DNA from 2 places in the Colwellia sp. BRX8-9 genome. Region 2 is predicted to be linked to the other one. Evidence: riboswitches for the same ligand, from Rfam matches in the RefSeq annotation. Region 2 holds a riboswitch; the other holds the start of a gene.

Region 1 (4,444 bases), on a different contig from region 2:
TTACTTAAGTCGATACCTGATTGTGTGCTAATGTAGTTTTCAATATCTTGGGTAGTCACTGTTTGATGATAAAAAACTTTACCTAGTCCACGGAGTATTTCTCGCCATTTTCTATCATTATTAATCACTTGGCGAATGGTATGCAGCATATTGCCACCTTTATCGTACATATCACCAGAACCACCGCGATTAGCATTATATTCGCCAATAATAGGGGATTGATTACCAATATTCATCCGTTGACCACGAACGTATTCAAAGGCTTGCTCTTTAGTGAAATGATACTCTAAAAATAGACTTTCTGAGTAGTTAGTAAAGCTCTCATGGATCCACATATCAGCAACATCTTTATTGGTGATGTTATTGGCAAACCACTCGTGACCTGACTCATGAACAATAATAAAATCAAATAATAATCCTGGGCCAGTACTACTTCTATCACGCCCTAAATAACCATTTTGATAACCATTACCATAAGTCACCGAACTTTGATGCTCCATCCCCAAATATGGTGCTTCCACCAGTTTATAACTGTCTTCATAAAACGGATAAGGACCAAACCAATGCTCGAACGCTTCAATGGTTCGTTTTGCTTCTTTAAACTGTTTTCTTGCTTTCGCTAAGTTTTCCCGTAAAACATAGTAGTCCATATCAAGCTGACCTTTTTCACCTTGATACTTTTCACCAAAATGAACATAGTCACCAATGTTAATATTGACCCCATAATTATTAATAGGATTCACAACTTGCCAATGATAAATTTTTGTTTTATCAATTTTATTGTGTTCAACTTTAATTAATCGACCATTAGACACATCCATTAAATGTTCTGGCACTTCAACGCTGATTAACACACCATTGTTGGGCTCGTCGGCAGGATGATCTTTATTTGGCCACCAAATACTAGAGCCAATGCCTTGATTTGAAGTGGCAATAAAGTCGAGGCCATTACTGTCTTTCTTCCAAGTAATACCGCCATCCCATGGGGCGTTTTTTGCGGTAACGGGCTGTCCAGAGAAGTACATAGTTATCTTCTGCTCCGAGCCTATTTCTTGCTTACTGGCTGGGGTAATAAAATAAGAATAGCCATCTTGCTCTACTTCAAGCGCTTTACCATTTTGGTGTACTTTCTCAAGCTTCATTGGCGCCTGTAGTTCTATTTGTAAACGTTCACCTTTAGCTAACACCTTATAAGTCATGGTGTTTTCACCTGAAAAAAGCTTAGTTTCAGGGTCAACTTTTACATTAAGATGATAATGAATTAAATCCCACCACTTTCTTTCTGGTGTAATAGTACCCCGTAATTTTTCTTGGTGCGTTACTTTGCCACTTTCTTGTTGCCAATTACTCGCGCTAACATGCCCAGCAAAAACCATAGCGCAAACTAAGCCAGCAAGTGAAGTCGTTATCCGTTTTTTTATCATTGTTATTGTCCTAACACTCTCTCGTATACAATATACTAGCATTGTGTAATATAAATTGTGAACCCTAAAAAGGGTAAGATCTGTCAACGACTCACATCGTTATCTAAAAATTAATTATAACCAAATACAACATTATGATTGCGTATTTTGAAACTAATACGATAGAATCACCACAATTACTTGTCGGAGTGCTGAGATTATTTCTAAAGAAATATTCAAAGCTGAGATCGCGAAAGCGGGATCCGTAGAACCTGATCAGATTAATATCTGCGTAAGGGAACAAGGTAAAATAAAAGAGTTAAGGGATTAATTCGTCACTTTTTTATTTTTTCCTCACTCTACACTTCGTCTTTTTTATTCGTGCATTTATAACGAAATGCATATTATTAAAAGGCAAAAAAATGACCAAACCAGCTAACAAACTCACTCGCAGAGAACGTCGCGAACAAGCTGAAACATTCTTAAAAAACGTTTCTGATCAATCATTCCCAAATTCTAAAAAAGTTTATGTGCAAGGTAAAATTCACGATATCAAGGTAGGTATGCGCGAAATCACCTTGTCTGATACTTTATTAGCGGGTAATAAAGATAAGCCAACCTACGAAAAAAATGAACCTCTTTGCGTCTACGATACCTCAGGTTTTTATACCGATGAAAGTGTCGAGATAGACGTACACAAAGGTATTCCTCGCCTGCGTGAAAGTTGGATTGATAGTCGTGGTGATGTTGAGCTCTTAACATCAAATAGCTCTACTTATGCTCAACAACGTTTAGCTGACGATGGTGTTGACGCAATACGCTTTGAACACTTACCTAAAATGCGTGTCGCTAAAAAAGGTCAAAACGTTACCCAAATGCACTATGCTCGCCAAGGGATCATTACCCCTGAAATGGAATATATTGCCATTCGTGAAAATTTAAAACGTGAAGAGGTCAAAGATAAAACCTTACTACTACAACATAAAGGTCAGTCATTTGGCGCCAGTATTCCAGCGCAAATTACCGCAGAGTTTGTCCGTGATGAAGTCGCGCGTGGCCGAGCAATTATTCCGGTAAACATTAACCACCCAGAATGTGAGCCGATGATTATTGGTCGTAACTTTTTAATTAAAGTAAATGCCAATATTGGTAATTCGGCGGTGACCTCTTCCATTGAAGAAGAAGTAGAAAAACTGGTTTGGTCGACCAAGTGGGGCGCAGACACGGTAATGGATTTATCAACGGGTCGTAATATTCATGAAACCCGCGAATGGATCATGCGCAACTCGCCAGTGCCCATTGGTACGGTGCCTATCTATCAAGCGCTAGAAAAAGTAAATGGCGTGGCGGAAGATTTAACCTGGGAAATTTTCCGCGATACCCTTATCGAACAAGCCGAGCAAGGTGTTGATTATTTTACCATTCATGCCGGTGTATTATTACGCTATGTTCCAATGACCGCTAAGCGTGTCACCGGTATTGTCTCACGTGGTGGTTCAATTATGGCGAAGTGGTGCTTAGCGCATCATAAAGAAAATTTTTTATACACCCACTTTGAAGATATTTGTGAAATATTAAAGCAATACGATGTCTCGTTTTCACTCGGCGACGGTTTACGCCCGGGCTCGGTTGCTGATGCCAACGATGAAGCACAATTTGCCGAATTACATACCTTAGGCGAATTAACTAAAATTGCTTGGCAGCATGATGTACAAACGATTATTGAAGGCCCCGGGCATGTGCCACTGCATATGATCAAAGCAAATATGGACGAGCAACTTAAACATTGTGGTGAAGCACCTTTTTATACGTTAGGTCCGTTAACGACTGATATTGCACCGGGTTATGACCATATTACTTCGGGTATTGGCGCCGCTAATATTGGTTGGTACGGTTGTGCCATGCTTTGTTATGTTACTCCTAAAGAACATTTAGGCTTACCCAATAAAGAAGATGTTAAAGAAGGTTTAATGACCTATAAAATTGCAGCCCATGCCGGCGATTTAGCAAAAGGTCATCCGGGGGCGCAAATTCGCGATAATGCCATGAGCAAAGCGCGCTTTGAATTTCGTTGGTACGATCAATTTAATATCGGTTTAGACCCTGAAAGAGCCAAGGCTTATCACGATGAAACCTTGCCACAAGAATCGGGTAAAGTTGCCCACTTCTGCTCTATGTGTGGGCCAAAATTCTGTTCGATGAAAATATCTCAGGAAGTACGTGATTATGCCGCGGGTCTTGAAGCCAGCAATAAAATAGAAATACAGTTACTTGACGAAGTCATTGTTTTAGATGCAACGCCAACCGATATTGCACAAGGCATGGCTGAAAAGTCGGCGGAATTTAAAGCGACCGGTAGTGAAATTTACCATCAGGTGAAATAGTCAGCCGATGACTATTTCTCAGCAGTTCCCTAAACCTACTCAAATCTGTGCCAATATCGTTGTTATTGGCGCAGGATTAGTGGGTCGTTTAATGGCATTGTCTTTGGTTAATCAAGGTCATCAAGTGACTTTGGTTGATAAAGATAATAAACAGGGCCACCAAAGTGCCGCTTATGCTGCTGCCGGTTTATTAACGCCGCTAGGTGAAGCTATGCATAGCGATCGTAATATTGTTGAAATGGGCTTTGAGTCATTAGCGCTTTGGCCTGAGATTCTTGCTAAATTGGACAGTTACACTTATTTTCAACAAGCAGGCACCTTAATGGTTAGCCATGAACAAGACCAAGGCGATTATCAGCGTTTCATGGCTTATATCAAAAGTCATTATCCGCAACATCAGCTACAGCAACTGAATCGCCAACAAATACTTGCCCTTGAGCCTGAATTAGCTCATCGCTTTAATCATGGGTTGTTTTTACCTGAAGAAGGGCAAATAGGTAATCGTAAATTACTAAAAGCCCTGCAAAAGCAGCTAGAAAAAAGTAGCGTTACTTGGTTAGAAAGTGCACCTGTCGTTAACATTGAACAGCAAAAATCGAGCTGTTTAGTCACTTACCATGAGGATAGCCCACTAGGCAACAAAGGCAACAAAGGCAA
Region 2 (4,444 bases):
GTTCATAAGCAACTTTCGCATTCAATAAGTTTGAACTTGACGCTTTTTCGTCATGGCTATCAGAGAATAAAAATTCATCTTTTCCTGACCAGTTCACATTGAAAACAACGCCATTATCGCTTCGATACGTAGAGCCAAGGCTAAAGGTATAGCTTGGTGCGTGTGCTAAATCGCGTCCTGAAATGTCAATGTTTGTACCGTACTTGTCAGAATAGCCATAAACATCATATGTTGCGTTTAGGTAGCCCACTGTCGAGTCGATCGTTAAATTATTATTAACTTGGTATGTTAACTCAAGTTCCAAACCGTAACTGCTTGAACTGGTGGCATTTGCCGTGTAAATGGTAAATTGCTGTGGCTTATCAGGGTTCTGTTGAGAAGCATTAACTTGTTGATCTTGTCTGTCCATATAGAATAAGGCTAGTCGACTGACTAAGGTATTATTTAGCATATTCGATTGCAGACCTAATTCATAATTGACTAAGACTTCGGTATCAAATTCTTTAAATTGGATTAATTGCTCGGGTAAGTCCATATTAAAACCACCCGCTTTGTAGCCACGCGCGACACGAACATAAGCAGAATGCTCATTGTTAATGATCTTACTTAAGGCGATGTGTCCGCCCCACATGGTTTCAGACGGGTCAAACTCATCGCCAGCACTATCGCTATAATCGCTTGAACGTTTTTCAACGCGCAAACCTACTGATAACTCATGGCCATAGCTAAGAACACTGTCTAACTGGGTAAAAATTGCATAATTATTAGCTGAGTATGTAGAGTCGAGTATTTCGTCTTCCCAACCATTATAAAAAGAGTCAAGGTCGTTATCTTCATTCATTTTGCTAATGTAAGTACCCACTAGCCAAGCAGTTGTATTGTCAAAAATTCTTGAGGCGTCATTTGATGATAATCGAAACTCTTGTGACCATACATCTCTATCGGCGCGTTTGTCCCACAGGTAACTGTATTCACATGGCGCACCATCACAACTTTTACTTGCCCAATAATCTGCGTTTGCCCAATCACCATCATAAGCGTGCTGATGCTCTGTCGTGGTATAGCTGCTTATCGCTTCGAATTTTGCGAATGACAAACCTTCAAAACTAAATTTTAGTGCCCCGCCATGCGATTTTTGATTATCAACACCTGGGTTGTCCGTGATCGTATTAAAGCCGTTGTTATCTAATGTCCAAGGATCGAAACTATTATCGTTATCCGCAAATATATAAGTAAAATCAACACTTAAATCTTCTGTTGCCGTATATTGCAATTTGAACTTTCCAGAAAACTCGTCAATGCCATTAGTATCATCTCTATTTAGATAAAGATTGTCGCGATAACCGTTTTGTTGATGTTGCTCTAATGATATGCGGTAATTTAAGTCTTCAGTGACAGCACCAGAGCTATAACCGGCAACATTAATTAAGTCGTCATTGCCTAACGTTACTTTAAAACCATGCTCGGGTAATTCTGTTGCGTCTTTTGATTTTATGTAAATTAAACCCGCGAGTGCATTGGCACCAAAACGTGTACCTTGTGGACCTCTTAAGACTTCAACTTGTTGAATATCGTACATAGAAGCTGCCATGCCCAAGCCTGACAAATCGATATCGTCGACAATGAAACCCACTGATGAGTTTGGCGCACCGCGGTATTCAGAGCGTTCACCGACGCCTCTAATTTGTAAATATTTCGGACGAGATGTTCCACCAGAGAAATTTAAGTTGGCGACACCATTAATAACTTCTTCAAAATGTTGAATGCCCTGCTCAGCTATTTTTTGTTGGTCGATGATTGCAATACTAGTAGGGGCTTGCGCTAAAGATTGCTTATTAAAACTGGAAGTGACGGTTATACGCTCAATATCAGTTGATTCATTTGCCTGCGTGACGCTAGCAAAAGTCAATAAAGTCGTAGTTACCGCAATTGAAATAGGAGATTTTATAAAATTCATACTGGGCTCTTTTTATGGCATGCAAGCAAAAAAGAGCAATAAGGAAAATACACCGTAAGTAAGCACTTACACAAAGTGTTTACGATAAGTATTCAACATATTAACCATTCCTACGCCGGCATTATCCGTTTCAGGTATTAAGGGTAAAAATTCTCAGCAATACAAAAGCCTATTAACAACAGCTTTTTATTGCACCCCTTGGTTTGTTCGGCATACTAACAATTTTATCATCAAAGTACAGAAAAATTATGGTTATTTAATGTCATGTATTTGCTTAATCTGATGATTTTCAGTAAATTAGCACTATAGTTTTTTTTATTAAATTGCCATGACAAATCATCTAAGCCAAAATCATTTATGTTCAGTAACCTTATTAGGAAATTTAGTTGCTAAGCCTGATATTCGTTATCAAGCAAACCCGGTCCTTGCTGTAGCTGAGTTGGTATTAGCAACCCATAGCCGATGGTTTGACAAAACGAGCCAACAGTTTAAAGAATGGACGAGTTATCATACGGTTAAAGTTATTGGTGATATTGTTGATCGTTCACTTATTCACTCGCAAAAGGGTGATGTTATTTTAGTGCAAGGCTATTTACTTAATAGTAAAAAAGCTAACCGTGAAATATTACACGCCACTTATGCACAAACATTTGCAAAGGGTTACGCCCAGTCAATAAACCAAGTGCATATGAGTGGTGAAATAAGCAGCGATATTAATTTAGTACTAACCGAGAATAATAAAGAATTAGTCGCGCTTAACTTAACCGTTAATAATTTAGTGTATTCGCCTATAACACAGCAAACCCAAAATATTTCTATCGAACGTTCGGTACATATCTGGGGCAAACAAGCACATTATATTAAAGATAAGGCCGAGCTAGGCGACCAATTAGTTGTCGACGGAAGATTAAGCTATCTCAATGATAGTAAAAAATCGCAATTTATTGATTCACACCAAGTCATTTTATTGAAACATTAAAACGGATTACCTATAATTTTATAAAATTAGGATTGTTGGCAAAATATGGACGTTTTTCATTATATAAAAAAAATAACTACGCGAGCACTTCCAATGTTGCTGGCTTTTTACTGCCTATTAACGCCCTTAACAGCGATTGCTGAAGAAGTTCGACTCGACGTTTTAGCGCAGCTGCCTAGCCTAAGTTCAACCAATAAAACAACCGTTATTGCATTACCTGTTAATAGTGAGAATAAGCAGCAATACTTAATTGCAGACGCTGCTGGCGAATTGTCTTTACTTAATAATGCCAAGCTCACTTTTTTAGCAAGCTTACCTTTAAATAATCATACTACCGATAAACAAGTTGAATTAACCGCGCTAACGTTTCACCCCAGTTTTTCGTTAGCAGATAAAACTGGCTTCCAAAGCTTTTTTACTGCACATATTGAGCCCGCTAAAATAAACAATAATGTTGCGCGATTAACGCTGTTAGAAGATCCCGTTGCATTGCCATTTGACGCTGTGATAACACAATGGCAATACGACAACACAGCGGCAATTAAAATTGATGTGCAGCAACGCAGAGAAGTGCTGAGAATTGCGGTGCCAACTGCCACACATCAAATACAAAAAATAGCCTTTAATCCATATAATAAAGTATGGCACGATGATTATGGCTTAATGCTTATTGCTTTGTCTGACAGTAACACTAGCTTAGCCAACGCTAGCGAAGGCGCTTTATATTCTGGCGTTGTATTACGCATTAATCCTGAGAAATTTGGCTTAAGAAATTATAGGGTGCCAAGTAGTAACCCTTTTATGAAAACAAACGACGTTAACAATGAGATCTTTATTTTAGGCGCTCAAAGCATTAGTTCTTTTTCGTGGTCAAAAAAACATTATGGCGCATTACTCGTAGAACATGACTACGATGGCGGTCACCAAGTTGTTGTTGCTGATAAAGGTGCTGACTGGCGAGACTCTTACCAAAACAACCTTGTTTTTCCGCTGAAATCTACTCAAGGAACTGATGGAAATATTTTCCCTTATTATGGGCGAAACCTAGAAGCGTCTGTGGGAAGTGTCTTATATCTTATTAACGATGCAAAAAATTGGCAACTTGCCCAATTGAATACCACGATGGTAAATAGTGAGGCTCAAAGTCGCGCCGCTGCATTACCTATTTTGTCGTTTAGTCGTGATGAGCTTTCTCCAAAAAATAAAGTGTCATTACTCTTTGATCACAACGGCGAACCCTTACTGTTAGATTTAACCAATAAACAATTATTATCGGTAAAGGCTATCCCGTTAAAAAGTGACAATAGTAAGAGTATTCAGTTAGAGAATAAAAGTGATGAACAATCGTCGCCACTCAACAATAGCGCTTATGGCAAACTACTGCTTACCCTGTTTATATTAGTGGTTGCGGTGGTGCTTTATCGAGTACGGCTAAAAACGGTCAATCAAAAAGCAAAATTAAGACGTATGTTTGCACGCTTTGAACTCGATACTAGCCAAACAACCGT

What was found. Region 2 has a riboswitch for thiamine pyrophosphate ahead of H4J70_RS09240 (TonB-dependent receptor). Riboswitches for the same ligand answer to the same signal wherever they lie in the genome.
Region 1: it holds a riboswitch for thiamine pyrophosphate, as region 2 does, so the genes downstream of both, thiC (phosphomethylpyrimidine synthase ThiC) here and H4J70_RS09240 (TonB-dependent receptor) in region 2, are expected to answer to the same signal.

Annotation. Positions count from the first base shown of each region.
Region 1 covers NZ_JACGVN010000006.1:219,365-223,808, reverse strand. The annotation lists gene H4J70_RS07435 (M1 family metallopeptidase) at 1-1,424, opposite strand, end outside; TPP riboswitch at 1,599-1,720, shown strand; gene thiC (phosphomethylpyrimidine synthase ThiC) at 1,826-3,787, shown strand; gene H4J70_RS07425 (FAD-dependent oxidoreductase) at 3,795-4,444, shown strand, end outside.
Region 2 covers NZ_JACGVN010000009.1:495-4,938, forward strand. The annotation lists gene H4J70_RS09240 (TonB-dependent receptor) at 1-1,957, opposite strand, end outside; TPP riboswitch at 2,048-2,166, opposite strand; gene H4J70_RS09245 (single-stranded DNA-binding protein) at 2,286-2,936, shown strand; gene H4J70_RS09250 (SHOCT domain-containing protein) at 2,982-4,444, shown strand, end outside.